3 regions of the Pseudomonas sp. LB3P93 genome follow, and region 2 is predicted to be linked to each of the others. Evidence: predicted binding sites of a transcription regulator. Region 2 holds the regulator's gene; each other region holds the start of a gene.
What was found. The regulator FliA, encoded in region 2, starts transcription of late flagellar genes. The targets are predictions, from matches to a motif close to CTAAAGTTTNNNNNNNNNNNGCCGNTAA.

Region 1 (5,484 bases), 3.3 Mb from region 2:
AGAGCGTGGGAACGATCAACTCACTAACGGCGTTTGCTGCCGCCGAGCAGCGAGCCCATCAGACCGCGTACCAGCTGTCGGCCCAATTGATTGGCCGCCTGGCGCATCGCCGATTTCAGCGCCTGCCCCGCCGCTGTGCCGAGGAATTCCCCGGCCTTGTCGGTGAAACTTGGCTCTTCGGCCGCCGGCTTGCCCGGAGCGGCTTCAGGCTCTGGGGCCAACCCTTTGCGGCCCATCAATATTTCATACGCCGATTCCCGATCAACAGGTTTGTCATACCGCCCCTTGAACGGCGACCCGGCGATCAGCATCGTGCGTTCGGTTTCGGTCAACGGCCCGATCCGCGATTGCGGCGGTGCGACCAATACACGCTGGACCATCTCCGGCGTGCCCTTGTCCTGCAAGGTGCCGACCAGCGCCTCGCCGATCCCCAGCTCAGTCAGCACCGACAAGGCGTCGAACGCCGGGTTGGGCCGGAAGCCTTCCGCCACCGCTCGCAGGGATTTCTGCTCCTTGGCGGTGAAGGCGCGCAAACCGTGCTGGATACGCAGGCCGAGCTGAGCCAGCACGTCATCCGGCAAGTCGCCCGGCGATTGCGTGACGAAATACACGCCCACACCTTTGGAACGAATCAGCCGCACCACCTGCTCCAGGCGATCCTGCAAAGCCTTGGGCGTGCCGGCAAACAACAAATGCGCTTCGTCGAAAAACAGCGCCAGCAGCGGTTTGTCCGAATCGCCACGCTCCGGCAGTTGCTCGAACAACTCAGCCAGCAACCACAGCAGGAACGTCGCATACACCTTCGGCGCTTCGTGTACCAGACGACTGGCATCCAGCAAGTGAATACGTCCACGACCATCGGCCGTCGGTTGCAGAATGTCTTCGAGTTGCAGTGCCGGTTCGCCGAACAGCGCTTCGGCGCCTTGTTGTTCCAGGGTCGCCAGACGCCGCAACAGCGCCTGACTGGAACCGGTGGTCATCAACGCCGCGTCGTCCCCCAGCAATTCGGGGTTGTCACGCAGGTGATTGAGCAGCGCCTTCAGATCCTTGAGGTCCAGCAGCAACAGCCCTTCGCGGTCCGCCACCTTGAACGCGGCATACAGCGCCGACTGCTGACTGTCGGTCAACTCCAGCAGGCTGCCGATCAGCAACGGCCCCATTTCACTCAAGGTCGTGCGCAATGGATGACCGGATTGACCGTGGATGTCCCACAAGGTGACCGGATACGCCGCAGGCTTGTGGTTCAGCCATGGCATCCCGGCGATCCGCTCGGCGATTTTGCCTTGAGGATTGCCGGCGGCGCCCAGGCCACACAGGTCGCCCTTGATGTCTGCCGCGAACACCGCCACGCCAGCGTCGCTGAACGCTTCAGCCAGGCGCTGCAACGTGACGGTTTTACCGGTGCCGGTAGCGCCCGCGACAAGACCGTGACGGTTCGCCAGGCGCATGGCCTGAGAGACAGGCTGGCCGGCAAGGTCAGCGCCGATAACGAGTTGCGATGAGTCAGGCATTTTGTCACCCATGGTTAATCTTTGATCCTGCACGGCCGATACAAATAGTTGTAAGACCAATCCGAAAATAGCGTCGGTAATTCCCTAAGGAGAGGATGGAAATATCAGCTTTTTTCAACATTGCCCATTTTGCGTGCCTTTATAAAAGCACGCTCAGGACATTAAGACCTTAGCGGAACCCCAAGCCATGAACAAAAACCTGCGCTTCAGCCATAAAATTTTGCTTGCCGCCGCCCTCATCGTCATTGCCGCCTTCGCCTCGTTCACACTGTACAACGACTACCTGCAGCGCAACGCCATTCGCGAAGACCTGGACAATTACCTCAATGAGATGGGAGACGTCACCGCCAACAACATCCAGACCTGGCTGGCCGGTCGTATCCTGCTGATCGATAACCTTGCTCAAAACATAGCCATCAATCCTGAACAGTCCAACGTCGCCAGTCTGCTTGAGCAGAAAGCCCTGACGTCGACCTTCATGGCGTCCTACCTGGGCGATGCCACCGGCAGCTTCACGATTCGCCCGGACGCAAAAATGCCCGCTGGCTTCGATCCACGGGTGCGCCCTTGGTACAAAGGCGCCGAAAGCAGCAGCACGGCGACCCTGACCGAACCCTATATCGATGCGGCCACCGGCCAGACCATCATCTCCATCGCCAGCGCCTCGAAAAAGGCCGGACAAAGCGTGGGCGTGGTGGGCGGCGACTTGAGCCTGCAAACCCTGATCGACACCCTCAGCGCCCGCGACTTCTCCGGCATGGGCTATGCCTTCCTGGTCAGCGCCGACGGCAAGATCCTGGTGCACCCGGACAAAGCCCTGGTGATGAAGTCCCTGAGCGAGGCGTACCCGAAAAGTACCCCACGTATCAGCAGCGACTTCAGTGAAGTAGAAGTCGACGGCAAGACCCGCATCGTCACCTTTACCGCGATCAAAGGCCTGCCATCGGTCAACTGGTACATCGGCCTGTCGATCGATAAAGACAAAGCCTTCTCGATGCTCAGCGAGTTCCGCGCCTCGGCGGTCGTCGCGACCATTATTGCCGTGGCGATCATCATCGCGCTGCTGGGCATGTTGATCCGCATCCTGATTCAGCCGCTGCACGTCATGACCCGCGCCATGGCGGACATCGCCGACGGCGAAGGCGACCTGACCAAGCGCCTGACCATTGAAAACAACGACGAATTCGGCGTCCTCGGCACCGCGTTCAACCGTTTCGTGGAACGTATTCACGGTTCGATCCGTGAAGTGTCCTCGGCCACCGGCCAGGTCAACGAAGTCGCGCTGCGGGTGGTCGCCGCTTCGAACTCGTCGATGTTCAACTCCGACCAGCAAGCCTCGCGCACCAGCAGCGTGGCCGCAGCGATCAACCAGCTTGGCGCCGCCGCTCAGGAAATCGCCCGCAACGCCGCCCAGGCGTCCAGCCAGGCCAGCGATGCCCGCAGCCTCGCCGAAGACGGCCAGCAAGTGGTGGATCGCAGCATCAAAGCGATGAATCAGCTGTCGAGCATGCTCAGCGCTTCGAGTACCAACATCGAATCGCTGAACAGCAAAACCGTGAACATCGGGCAAATTCTCGAAGTGATCACCAGCATCTCCCAGCAAACCAACCTGCTGGCGCTGAATGCCGCCATCGAAGCGGCCCGTGCCGGTGAAGCCGGACGGGGTTTTGCGGTGGTGGCGGACGAAGTGCGCAACCTGGCGCATCGCACGCAGGAATCGGCGCAGCAAGTGCAGACCATGATCGAGGAGCTGCAAGTCGGCGCCCGTGAATCCGTCAGCACCATGAGCGACAGCCAGCGCCACAGTCAGGACAGCGTGGAAATCGCCAACCTGGCGGGCGAGCGGTTGAACAGCGTGACGTTGCGTATCGGTGAGATTGACGGGATGAACCAGTCGGTGGCGACGGCGACCGAGGAACAGACGGCCGTAGTCGAATCGATCAACGTAGATATCACCGAGATCAACACGCTGAATCAGGAAGGTGTGGAGAACTTGCAGTCGACGTTGCGGGCTTGCTCGGACCTTGAGCAGCAGGCGGCGCGTCTGAAGCAGTTGGTGGGTAGTTTCCGTATCTAGCGTCTGAACTGGCCTCTTCGCGAGCAAGCCCGCTCCCACATTTGACTGCATTCTTTCTGAAAGAACGCGGTTAAATGTTTGAGCGGGCTTGCTCGCGAAGGCGGCTGGTAATACACCGCAAAAACCTCGCTGATCCCCCCGCCACAAAACCCCAACCGAACATCTATCCTTCATAAAGGTCAACCAAGGGAGAACAACGGACCGGAGGAATGCTCATTGTGCATATCGCGGACATAACCATGTTCTACGCCCCTGCCAGCGGAGGCGTGCGCACGTATCTGGATGCCAAGCACCGTCGCCTGAGTATCAAGCCAGGCATTCGCCACAGTTTGCTGATCCCGGGTGCACACCTGAGTGAACAGGATGGCGTTTACACCGTTCCAGCCCCGGCCCTGCCTTTCGGCAAGGGTTATCGTTTCCCCCTCCGCCTGGCTCCATGGCGAAATGTCCTGCAAGACTTACAGCCCGATCTGATCGAAGTCGGCGACCCTTACCTCACCGCATGGGCTGCTCTGGATGCGCGTCGGCAACTGGATGTGCCGGTGATAGGGTTTTATCACTCGGACCTGCCGCTGCTGGTCAGTAACCGAATGGGCAATTGGGTGACCCCGAATGTCGAAGCGTATGTCAGCAAGCTGTATGGCAACTTCGACCGGGTGCTGGCGCCGAGTCAGGTCATGGCCGACAAGTTGATCGGTCTGGGGGTGAAGAATGTGTTTGTGCAGCCGCTGGGCGTCGATCTGCAAATGTTTAATCCCGGCGCAAGGGACAGCGGCTTGCGGGCCGAACTGGGCATCGATGAAAACACCCACCTGCTGATCTTTGCCGGCCGAGGCTCCAAGGAAAAGAACTTGCCGGTCCTGCTCAGCTGCATGAAGCGTCTCGGGCCTCGTTATCACCTGCTGTTGGTCGGTTCGTCGATGCCCGCCGGGTTGCCGGACAACGTTACCGTCATCGAGGAGTTCTGCCCGGCCACGCAGGTCGCGCGGTTGATGGCCAGCGCTGACGCGTTGGTGCATGCCGGCGATCAGGAAACGTTCGGCCTGGTGATCCTCGAAGCGATGGCCAGCGGCATTCCGGTCGTGGCCGTGGCTGCCGGGGCCTTTCAGGAAATCGTGACCGATCAATGTGGTCTGCTCTGCGCGCCGAACAATTCCCTGGCGATGGCCAACGCCGTCCGCGAGTTGTTCAGTCAGGGGAGTGCCGCACTGGGCAAACGAGCCCGCAGTCATGTCGAACAGCATTACGCTTGGGACACCGTGGTCAATAGCCTGCTGGGTCACTATCACGCAGTTCTCGGCAGCCAATGGCCGCTGACCGCCAATGGTTGAGCCCATGTACCCGCCCAGCCTGTTACTCGTGCTACACGACGTTGCGCCGCAAACCTGGGCCGATTACCAGCCTTTTGTCGAAGCCGTGGATGCCTTGGGCGAGGTGCCGATGACCTGGCTGGTGGTGCCGAACTTCCACAAGCACAACGATCTGGATGAGCATCCAGGATTCAGACAATTGCTCACCAGCCGAGTCGCCCGAGGTGACGAACTGGCCTTGCACGGCTACTTTCATTGCGATGAGGCCCCTCCTCCCAACAATCCCAGAGACTGGTTCATGCGCCGGATCTACACCCACGAAGGCGAATTTTACAGCTTGTCGCAAGCCGCCGCCCTCGCCCGCCTGCGGGCCGGAATCGAAGTGTTCCATCGCTATCACTGGCCGCTGGAAGGCTTCGTCGCCCCGGCCTGGCTGATGAGCGAAGGCACTCGCCAGGCGTTGCGCCAGTTACCGCTGAGCTACACCAGCGATCCTCAGCATCTCTATCGACTGCCGGATTTCACGGCCATCGATGCGCCCGGGCTGGTCTGGAGTGCGCGCAGTGCCTGGCGCAGGGGCCTGTCG
Region 2 (5,484 bases):
GCTTCGAATTCGTCGTCGGTGATGTCGGAGCTGTCGCCTGCCGCTTTCGGGGCAGCCGGTGCAGCGGGTGCCGCCACCGCGTCGACGGCGAACTGGCCTTTGCCGTGCAGTTGATCGAGCAACGACTCGAACTCGGCATCGGTGATTTCGTCGCTGGTTGCGGAATCAGCGGCAGCCACAGGAGCAACTGCCGGCGCTTCGGCTTGAGCCTTGACGGCGTTCAGCGAGTCCAGCAGTTGTTCGAATTCGTTATCGGTGATGTCACCCGATTCTTCAGCGGCCTGTGCTTCGACCACTTCGGCAACCGGTGCCGATTCATCAGCCGTTTGCGGCTCGGCCAGACGGGCCAGTGCCGCGAGCAATTCAGGCGTTGCAGCCGTAATCGGGCCGCGTTCGCGCACTTCGGTGAACATGCTGTTCACCGCGTCCAGCGCTTCGAGAACTACGTCCATAAGTTCCGAGTCGACGCGACGTTCACCCTTGCGCAGGATGTCGAACACGTTCTCGGCGATGTGACAGCACTCCACCAGCTCATTGAGCTGGAGGAAGCCGGCGCCCCCTTTTACAGTGTGAAAACCGCGAAAAATTGCATTGAGCAAATCCGCATCATCCGGTCGGCTTTCAAGCTCGACCAGCTGTTCGGACAGTTGCTCTAGAATCTCGCCGGCCTCAACCAGGAAATCCTGAAGGATCTCTTCATCGGCGCCGAAGCTCATTAAGGGGGTGCTCCTGAGGTCTAAAAACCTAAAAAACCTAAAATGCTAAAACTCTAAAATCCTAGGCTGGATAACAAATCGTCCACATCGTCCTGACCGGACACAACGTCTTCTCTTTTATCGGCATGAATCTGCGGACCTTCACCCTGAGAGAGATGTTTTTGCGGATCTTTTTCAGCGAGCATCGCATCACGGTCATGTTCGATACCCGCAAAGCGGTCTACCTGACTGGCCATGAGCACGAGCTTGAGCAGGTTGCTTTCAACTTCGGTGACCAATTGGGTCACGCGCTTGATCACCTGACCGGTGAGGTCCTGGTAATCCTGGGCCAGCAGAATGTCGTTGAGGTTGCTCGACACCGTGCGATTGTCTTCGCTGCTGCGTGTCAGGAAACCGTCGACGCGCCGAGCCAGTTCGCGGAACTCTTCAGCCCCGACTTCGCGACGCATGAACCGCCCCCAATCCGTGCTCAACGCCTGGGCTTCTTCGCTCAGGCTGTTGACCAGCGGTGTGGAATTCTCCACCAGGTCCATGGTGCGGTTGGCAGCGGCCTCGGTCAGCTTGACCACATACCCCAGGCGCTCGGTGGCGTCCGTGATCTGGGACACTTCCTCGGCTTGCGGCATGTTCGGGTCAATCTGGAAATTGACGATCGCGCTATGCAGCTCGCGAGTGAGCTTGCCCACTTCCTGATACAGGCCGCGGTCACGGGTCTGATTGAGCTCATGGATCAGTTGCACAGCGTCGCCGAACCTGCCTTTTTCAAGGCTTTCGACCAGTTCGACCGCGTGTTTTTTCAGGGTCGATTCAAAATCGCCCAGTGAAGATTCTTTATGCTCCATAGCTCCCCCGTGGCGCAGTGGATCAACCGATGCGTTCGAAAATCTTCTCGATTTTTTCTTTCAACGCCTGGGCCGTGAAGGGTTTGACCACATAGCCGTTTACACCGGCCTGGGCCGCTTCGATGATCTGCTCGCGCTTGGCTTCAGCAGTCACCATCAGCACTGGCAAGTGCTTGAGCTTTTCATCGGCGCGCACGTGACGCAGCAGATCGATACCGGTCATGCCAGGCATGTTCCAGTCCGTTACCAGAAAGTCGATGCTCCCGCTGTTGAGAACCGGAATGGCAGTAGTGCCATCGTCGGCCTCGACCGTGTTGGTGAACCCAAGGTCACGCAACAGGTTTTTTATGATCCGCCGCATCGTTGAGAAGTCATCAACGATGAGGATTTTCATGTTCTTGTCCAATTCGACCTCCAAGCAGTCTTAAACGCGCCCAGCACCTGGACGCGCCATTTCAATCAATCCGGCAATGCACTCGATGACTGTCTGGAGCACAACAGATCGCGACCGGTGCAGTTCAACACCACACCGGCCTCGTTCGCAGTGTCCCCACACTGCCTTCAGCGCGCTCGCCACTCCCCCAAACGCCCCCGCAAACGGGCCGCGCACTGGCTGTGTAACTGGCTGACCCGAGATTCGCTGACCCCCAGGACCTCACCGATTTCCTTGAGGTTCAGCTCTTCGTCGTAGTACAGCGCCAACACCAGTCGCTCACGCTCCGGCAAATTGGCAATCGCGTCCGCCAGCGCTGCCTGGAAGCGTTCATCTTCCAGATCGCGTGACGGCTCAAGATGAGCACTCGCGCCATCCTCGTGCAGCCCTTCGTGTTCGCCGTCCTGCAACAGATCGTCGAAACTGAATAACCGGCTGCCCAGGGTGTCGTTCAAAATCCCGTAATAATCGTCGAGACTCAATTGGAGTTCGGCCGCAACCTCATGATCTTTAGCGTCACGACCGGTTTTAGCTTCAATCGAGCGAATTGCGTCGCTGACCATGCGGGTATTGCGGTGAACCGAACGTGGCGCCCAGTCCCCCTTGCGTACTTCATCGAGCATCGCGCCGCGGATTCGAATGCCCGCGTACGTCTCGAAACTCGCGCCTTTGCTGGCGTCGTATTTGGTCGATACTTCTAGCAGGCCGATCATCCCGGCCTGGATCAGGTCTTCAACCTGGACACTGGCCGGCAGACGCGCCAGCAAGTGGTAAGCAATGCGTTTGACCAGTGGCGCGTAACGCTCGATCAGCTCGTACTGCGCGTCACGTGCCGACTTCTTGTAGAGGTTGTAGCCACTGGCTGTCATAGGACGGGTCCTGCGGTCTGTTGCACGAGGCGCTCGACGAAAAACTCCAGGTGCCCACGCGGGTTGGCAGGCAGCGGCCAGGTGTCGACCTTCTGCGCGATCGCCTTGAACGCCAGGGCGCACTTGGAACGCGGGAACGCTTCATAGACTGCACGTTGCTTCTGCACGGCCTTGCGCACGCTTTCGTCGTAAGGCACCGCACCGACGTATTGTAAGGCGACGTCGAGGAAGCGGTCCGTGACCTTGGTCAACTTGGCGAACAGGTTGCGACCTTCCTGCGGGCTCTGGGCCATGTTGGCCAGGACGCGGAAGCGGTTCATGCCGTAATCGCGGTTCAGCAGTTTGATCAGCGCGTAGGCATCCGTGATCGAGGTCGGCTCGTCGCACACCACCAGCAAGACTTCTTGCGCTGCGCGAACGAAACTGACTACCGAGTCACCAATACCCGCAGCGGTGTCGATCACCAATACGTCGAGGTTGTCGCCGATATCGCTGAAGGCCTGGATCAGGCCGGCGTGTTGGGCCGGGCTCAGATGAACCATGCTCTGTGTGCCGGACGCGGCCGGGACGATGCGAATGCCGCCGGGGCCCTGCAACAGAACGTCGCGCAGCTCACAGCGGCCTTCGATCACGTCGGCCAGGGTACGTTTGGGTGTCAGCCCCAACAGGACGTCGACGTTCGCCAGCCCCAGATCGGCGTCCAGCAGCATGACGCGCCGGCCGAGCTCAGCTAGAGCCAGGGACAAGTTCACTGACACGTTAGTCTTCCCGACGCCACCTTTGCCGCCGGTCACCGCGATCACCTGTACGGGATGCATGCTGCCCATGTTATTTCTTTACCTTGTCTTGCATAGACGGAGGCCACATTACTGGCTGCGCGTTCATCAACTGAACAATGCATGGCAGACCATCGATGTAGGTACAAAAACTGTTCATTAGTACCTCAGCCAACCTGCTTGGTCGGGCTGTGGTAAATATCAGCGAACATGTCAGCCATGGCTTCTTCGCTGGGTTCTTCTTGCATTTGCACGCTTACGGCGCGACTGACCAACTGATGACGACGCGGCAGATGCAAATCATCCGGAATCCGCGGGCCATCGGTCAGGTAGGCCACCGGCAATTCATGACTGATCGCCAGGCTTAACACCTCGCCCAGACTTGCCGTTTCATCCAGTTTAGTCAGGATGCAGCCAGCGAGCCCGCAGCGCTTGTAACTGTGATAAGCGGCAGTTAGAACCTGTTTCTGGCTGGTGGTTGCCAACACCAGATAATTTTTTGACTTGATGCCACGTCCGGCCAGGCTTTCGAGCTGCATGCGCAGTGCCGGATCGCTGGCCTGAAGGCCCGCGGTATCGATCAGCACCACGCGTTTGCGCAGCAAGGGATCCAGCGCCTGCACCAGCGATTGCCCCGGATCCACGTGAGTTACCGACACGTTTAGGATCCGGCCCAGGGTCTTGAGTTGTTCCTGAGCACCGATACGGTAGCTGTCCATGCTCACTAGCGCGATATTTTGCGCGCCATATTTAAGCACGTAGCGGGCCGCAAGCTTGGCCAAGGTGGTGGTCTTGCCCATGCCGGCAGGGCCGACCATGGCAATTACCCCGCCCTCCTCCAGTGGCTCGACTTCCGGTGTGGCAATCATCCGCGCCAGGTGCGCCAGCAACATGCGCCAGGCCTGACGGGGTTCATCAATGTCAGTAATCATCGCCAGCAAGTCGCGGGACAACGGGCCGGACAGGCCGATGCGTTGCAGGCGACGCCAGAGGTTGGCCTGGGCCGGACGGCTGCCTTGCAGCTGATTCCAGGCCAGCGAGCCGAGTTGCACTTCCATCAGTTCGCGCAGGCTGTTGAGTTCGAAACGCATCGAGTCAAATGCACGCGGGTCCACGCCGCCAGCGGCTGGCGCCGGGGCTGGAGCGGAGCGACGAGGTTCGGCATACGTCGGCTCGATCAGCGGCTCGGCGGCGGTCAACGGCAGGCCGGCGAACAGCTGGCGATTGGTGGTCTTGTCGCCTTCGGTTTCGCCTTCGCCACGCAAGCTCAATTCGGCCTGGGCGGTGACGATCCGCGATTGGGTCTTGCGCAGCTCATCCTCGAGTTCCATGTTCGGAACACGCGGGGCCAGCGCCGACAGTTTGTAATCCAGCGCAGCCGTCAGCTCGACACCACCAGCGATCCGGCGGTTGCCAATAATGGCGGCATCAGCGCCCAGCTCATCACGAACCAGTTTCATGGCCTGACGCATATCGGCGGCGAAAAAACGCTTAACTTGCATAAACCACTACCTCAGCCGTTGGGCCCTACTGTCGCAACGATGGTCACTTGCTTGTTGTCAGGAATTTCCTGGTAAGCCAACACATGCAAACCCGGGACTGCCAGTCGGCCGAATCGCGAAAGCATCGCGCGAACCGGACCGGCCACCAACAGAATCACCGGTTGACCTTGCATTTCCTGACGCTGCGCCGCATCGATCAACGAGCGCTGCAGTTTCTCAGCCATGCTTGGCTCCAGCAGAACGCCCTCTTCCGAGCCTTGTCCTGCCTTCTGAAGACTATTGAGCAATATCTGTTCCAACCTTGGCTCCAGAGTGATAACTGGTAGCTCGGAGTCAGTCCCTACAA
Region 3 (5,484 bases), 1.4 Mb from region 2:
TCTGGGCGATTTCCTGAACGGTCAGGCCCATCTCATGAACAGCGGTGGCCACCATATCGGTCATTTCCTGCTGTCGACCAGAACGTTCCGCGGTGTTATCCACAACCCGCGCCACCTGGCCGACAGCGGTGCGCAGTCGCTCGCTGGTGCTCAGCACTTCGCCAATCATCTCGCGCTGGCTGTCCAGGAATCGGTTGAAGCCGCGCGCCAGGTCACCCAGCTCGTCGGCGCGGCTGGAATCTAACCGGTGGGTCAAATCTCCCCCACCGCTACCGATGGCTACCAGCGCGGCTGTTACCTGACGGATCGGCCGCACCAACCCACGGGCCAGCAATATCACCAGCAACAGGCACACCAGCGCCACTGCCAGGCCAATGCCGCTGCTCATCCACATGGCGCGACGGGCTTCGGCATAGATCTGCGACTGCGGCACTTCGGCCACCAGGGTCCAGCCCAGATCCCGCAGAGGCAGGCTCAATGCCAGATAATCTTCGTCATCGCGCACGAAGCTGCTGTTGGTGGCAGACGCTCTGGAGGTAGAGAGTTGACCCATGACCGCTTGTGCGGCGGTTGCGCCGATTTGCTCGGCAAGTGTGCGTTTACCGCTGAATTGCGCCTCGGGGTGAACCTGGATCAAACCGTCGGAACGCACGAGATAGACCTTGCCGCGCTCACCGAAGTTGAAGTTGTGGATCAGCTCCGACAGCTCTTTCATGCTCAACCCGAGCCCGGCAACGCCCACGACTTTACCGGCCTGCTCGACCTTGAGGTCGATGAACAGCGCCAATTCTCCGGTCGCGGTGTCATTGTCGATATTGAGGGTGCGCGGCTGGTTGCTGTCGAGGAATGCGTAGAACCAGGCGTCTTTGGGGTTGGAGCGGCTGAGGGTCCGGTCCAGGCCTTTTTCAGTGAAGTAATGGTTTGAAGCCGTGCCGACAATTAGCGCGGTGAAGGCTTTGTGTTCGGCGCGGATGCCTTCCAGATACTGCACGAACGCGTCTGTCTGGGCACTGTTTTCACCCCCGGCCAGCCAGTCGCGCACCATGCTGTTGCTGGCGATGTCCTTGGCGGCGGTGAGGGGTTGCACGAGGATTCGTTCGATGTCGTTGCGCATCGCTTCGATGCTCGACGGCAGTGCCTGTTCGACCAGATAGCGCTGGGCGAGACGGTTGACCACGAGGGTATAAATGCCAACCACGATCAGGATGCTGACCAGCAGGGCGGTGCCCATGCTGAGGATCAACTGCCATTGAATACTGCGTCGCCAGAACTGCATGGAGCACCCCCAAAGAATAAGAGGCTGAAACACTGCAACAGCCGTGCCGATTGTATACAACTGAACCGACAATCTATTCTTTGGTTGTGCGCAAAGCCGATCAGGCCTGATTGATCGTCTTGGAGATCACTTCAACCGTGGCGCTGACTTGCTCTTGGTAACGGTCGAGTTCCTGCTTGTGCTGCTTTTGCATTTCAATCTGCTGGGAGCACAGATTCATCGCGGCCAGTACCAGCAAGCGATCACCGATCAGCGTCGGGTACTTCCTTTTGGTGTCGGCCAAGGCAGCTTTCAACATCATCGCGGCGTCCAGCAGGGTTTGCTCTTCCCCGGCCGGCGCCTTGATCGAATAGTCCTCCCCCAGGATCGAGACGACTTTTACCCCTGCGGCGCCGTGATTCATGCGCTGACCGGGCCGGCGCTGACGCGCTCAACCAGGGCCTGGATGCGGGCCGCGGTGGCGCCTTGTTTCTCTTCCTGTTCCATCAGGCTCAGTTGCAGGCTTTCGTTTTCATCCTTGGCCTGGGCCAGTTCTGCACTCAGGGTTTGGTTGGTGCCGAGCAGCGTCTGGTTCTGTTGCACCAGGTCGTTGACCAGCTGTTCCAATTGACTAAGGGATGCTTCCAACATTTTGATTTTCCAAGCATTTTCAAAGGGCGCGTACGATAAAGAAAAGTCACCACGGATGCCAGGGTTATTCAGGCGCAAGCCCTTGATTTTCCTGGCGGGAGACCGTCCTCGTGAGCTTTAAAGACTGTGATCGGCGAATCTGGTTCCTTCACTTCGTCGCCGGGGCCTGTCTGCGACAAAAACGCGCAGCCCCTCAAGACTTTAGTCGTATGACCGATAAGTCATTCATACGTCAGCTTCAGCGCCGCACGGGTGCGCTCACTTTGGTAAACAGCATGTCCCTTCGTAATATGAATATCGCACCGCGGGCGTTCCTCGGTTTCGCCCTGATTGGCGGTTTGATGCTGGTTCTGGGTGTGTTTGCCTTGAACCAGATGAGCAAGATTCGCGGCGCCGGTGAGAACATCGTCGAGAGCAGCGTGCCGAGCATCAAGGCGCTGGATGAGTTCACCCAACTGACGCTGCGTCTGCGGGTCCTGTCCTATCGCCTGTTGACCAACCGCGAACCAGACGTTCAGCAAAAGACCATCGAGCTGTTCGACCAGCGCAATCAACAGATCCGTGCCGCTCAGACTGAGTATGAAAAATTCATCACCAGCCCTGAAGAGCGTGCGGCTTACGACCAGTACGTGCAGTTGCTTGGCCAGTATCGTCAGCTTGAAGACCGGATGAAGAGCCTGTCGCGCAACAACCAGGTGGAAGAACTGCGCACCTTGCTCAACACCGATCTGTTGACCAACTCTGAAGCCGTCAACGCCGTGCTCAACCGCCTGATGCTGATCAACAACCAACAAGCGGTCGACCTTAACCAGCAGGCAGCTGATCAGTACTCCTCGGCGTTCAACCTGGTTGTCACCTTGCTGGTGATCGCCTCCGGGCTGACCGTGCTGTTCGCCTGGCTGCTGACCAACAGCATCACCAAGCCGATCGCCAACGCCCTGAGCGCTGCCGAAGAAATCGCCGAGGGCAACCTGACTCGCCCTATCACCGTTGATGGCGAAGATGAAGCCGGCCGCTTGCTGCTGGCCATGTCGAAGATGCAGGACAAGCTGCGCGATACCTTGCAGCGGATTTCCGGCTCGGCCACGCAACTGGCGTCCGCGGCGGAAGAGTTGAACAGTGTCACCGACGAAAGCGCCCGTGGCCTGACCCAGCAGAACAACGAAATCGAACAGGCTGCCACCGCGGTCAATGAAATGACCAGCGCCGTGGAAGAAGTCGCACGCAATGCCGTGAGCACGTCCGAAGCCTCGAAGAACGCCACCACCTCGGCCGGTGACGGTCGTGACCTGGTGCAGGAAACCGTCAGCGCCATTGAACGCATGAGCGCCGACGTGCAGAGCACGGCGACCTTGATTGGCGATCTGGCCAATGAATCCCGTGACATCGGCAAGGTGCTGGACGTGATTCGCGGCCTGGCTGACCAGACCAACCTGCTGGCATTGAACGCAGCGATCGAAGCCGCACGTGCCGGTGAAGCCGGGCGTGGTTTCGCGGTGGTAGCGGATGAGGTTCGTGCACTGGCGCATCGCACTCAGCAATCGACCAGCGAGATCGAACGCATGATCGGCAGCATCCAGAGCGGTACCGAGCACGCGGTGGATTCGATGCGTAACAGCACCGAACGCGCCGAATCGACCTTGAACATCGCGCGCGGTGCAGGTCTTTCGCTGGACACGATCAACAGCGCCATTGTCGAGATCAACGAGCGCAACCTGGTGATCGCCAGCGCGGCGGAAGAACAAGCGCAGGTCGCCCGTGAAGTGGACCGTAACCTGGTGAACATTCGTGATTTGTCGGTGCAATCGGCGACCGGGGCGAATCAGACGAGTGCGGCGAGTAATGAGCTGTCGCGACTGGCGCTGGACCTGAACAACATGGTTGGGCGGTTCAGCCTATAACCTCACCCATGATCGTTCCCACGCTCTGCGTGGGAATGCTTCAACGGACGCTCTGCGTCCGCTCTAGGGACGCGGAGCGTCCCGGGCTGCATTCCCACGCAGAGCGTGGGAACGATCATCCCCGTGCTGCAAAAGCTTTTTGACAGCATCACATTTCAACAGGTTAGAATCGCTGGCACGCAGACTGCATGGTCAGTTTGTGCCCGCCTTTCAGCTTTCTGGAGTACTGCCTTTGAATGCGACGACCATCAACAGCCTGTTCTTGATCGGCGCGTTGCTGGTAGGTGCGAGCATTCTGGTGAGCTCACTTTCCTCCCGCCTCGGCATCCCGATACTGGTGATTATCCTGGCGGTGGGCATGGCCGCTGGCGTCGATGGCGGCGGCATTATTTTCGATAACTACCCAACGGCTTATCTGGTCGGCAACCTCGCACTCGCGGTGATCCTGCTCGATGGCGGCTTGCGCACCCGGGTCTCGAGTTTCCGCGTAGCGCTTTGGCCCGCGCTGTCGCTGGCCACGGTCGGGGTGTTGATCACGACCGCGCTGACCGGCCTGGTCGCCGCCTGGCTGTTCAACCTGAACATCATCCAGGGTTTGCTGATCGGCGCCATCGTCGGCTCCACCGACGCCGCGGCGGTGTTTTCGCTGCTGGGCGGCAAAGGCCTGAACGAGCGGGTCACCGCCAGCCTCGAAATCGAATCCGGCAGCAACGACCCGATGGCGGTGTTTCTCACCGTCACCCTGATCGACATGCTCGCCAGCGGCCAGACCGGCCTGCACTGGAGTCTGCTTGCCCACTTCGTGCGTGAGTTCGGCATCGGTGCCGTCATCGGCCTCGGCGGTGGCTGGGTCATGCTGCAATTGGTCAATCGCATCAACCTGGCCAACGGTCTCTACCCGATTCTGGTGATTGCCGGCGGCCTGGCGGTCTTCGCCCTGACCAACGCCCTGCACGGCAGCGGTTTCCTCGCGGTCTACCTCTGCGGCCTGGTGATCGGCAATCGTCCGGTGCGCAGCCGCCACGGTATTCTGCACATGCTCGACGGCATGGCCTGGCTGGCGCAGATCGGCATGTTCCTGGTGCTGGGGCTGCTGGTGACGCCTCATGACCTGCTGCCCATCGCCCTGCCCGCTCTGGGACTGGCGCTGTGGATGATTCTGTTTGCACGGCCGCTGTCGGTGCTGGTTGGCCTGTTGCCGTTCAAAGCGTTCCATGGCCGCGAAAAGGCGTTTATCTCCTGGGTCGGATTACGCGGCGCGGTCCCGATCATTCTGGCGGTGTTCCCGCTGATGGCCGGCCTGCCGAATGCCCAGCTCTACTTCAACCTCGCCTTCTTTATCGTGCTGGTGTCGCTGCTGGTGCAGGGCACGAGCCTGCCGTGGGTGGCGAAGCTTTTGAAAGTGACCGTTCCGCCGGAGCCGGTACCGATCTCACGCTCAGCGCTGGAGGTGCATGTCACCAGCGAGTGGGAGCTGTTCGTTTATCGCCTCGGTGCCGAAAAATGGTGCATCGGCTCGCCCCTTCGCGAACTGAAAATGCCCGAAGGCACGCGTATCGCCGCACTGTTTCGGGGCCAGCAACTGCTCCACCCGTCGGGTAGTACGGTGCTCGAAGTCGATGATTTGCTGTGTGTTATCGGCCATGAACACAACCTTCCAGCCCTCGGAAAACTCTT

Region 1: ACYZT8_RS23140 (methyl-accepting chemotaxis protein) is a predicted target of FliA. The motif match lies at 1,526-1,553, and genes of this name have one in related genera.
Region 3: ACYZT8_RS01915 (methyl-accepting chemotaxis protein) is a predicted target of FliA. The motif match lies at 2,099-2,126, and genes of this name have one in related genera.

The regions. Positions count from the first base shown of each region.
Region 1 covers NZ_CM142713.1:5,082,989-5,088,472, forward strand. The annotation lists gene ACYZT8_RS23135 (helicase HerA-like domain-containing protein) at 24-1,511, opposite strand; gene ACYZT8_RS23140 (methyl-accepting chemotaxis protein) at 1,699-3,588, shown strand; gene ACYZT8_RS23145 (glycosyltransferase family 4 protein) at 3,798-4,919, shown strand; gene ACYZT8_RS23150 (DUF2334 domain-containing protein) at 4,912-5,484, shown strand, end outside.
Region 2 covers NZ_CM142713.1:1,817,488-1,822,971, reverse strand. The annotation lists gene ACYZT8_RS08060 (chemotaxis protein CheA) at 1-716, opposite strand, end outside; gene ACYZT8_RS08055 (protein phosphatase CheZ) at 770-1,558, opposite strand; gene ACYZT8_RS08050 (chemotaxis response regulator CheY) at 1,581-1,952, opposite strand; gene fliA (RNA polymerase sigma factor FliA) at 2,120-2,860, opposite strand; gene fleN (flagellar synthesis regulator FleN) at 2,857-3,687, opposite strand; gene flhF (flagellar biosynthesis protein FlhF) at 3,804-5,138, opposite strand; gene flhA (flagellar biosynthesis protein FlhA) at 5,150-5,484, opposite strand, start outside.
Region 3 covers NZ_CM142713.1:424,093-429,576, reverse strand. The annotation lists gene ACYZT8_RS01935 (methyl-accepting chemotaxis protein) at 1-31, opposite strand, end outside; partial or broken gene ACYZT8_RS01930 (cache domain-containing protein) at 236-1,114, opposite strand; gene ACYZT8_RS01925 (cell division protein ZapA) at 1,377-1,679, opposite strand; gene ACYZT8_RS01920 (hypothetical protein) at 1,676-1,906, opposite strand; gene ACYZT8_RS01915 (methyl-accepting chemotaxis protein) at 2,182-3,807, shown strand; gene ACYZT8_RS01910 (potassium/proton antiporter) at 4,040-5,484, shown strand, end outside.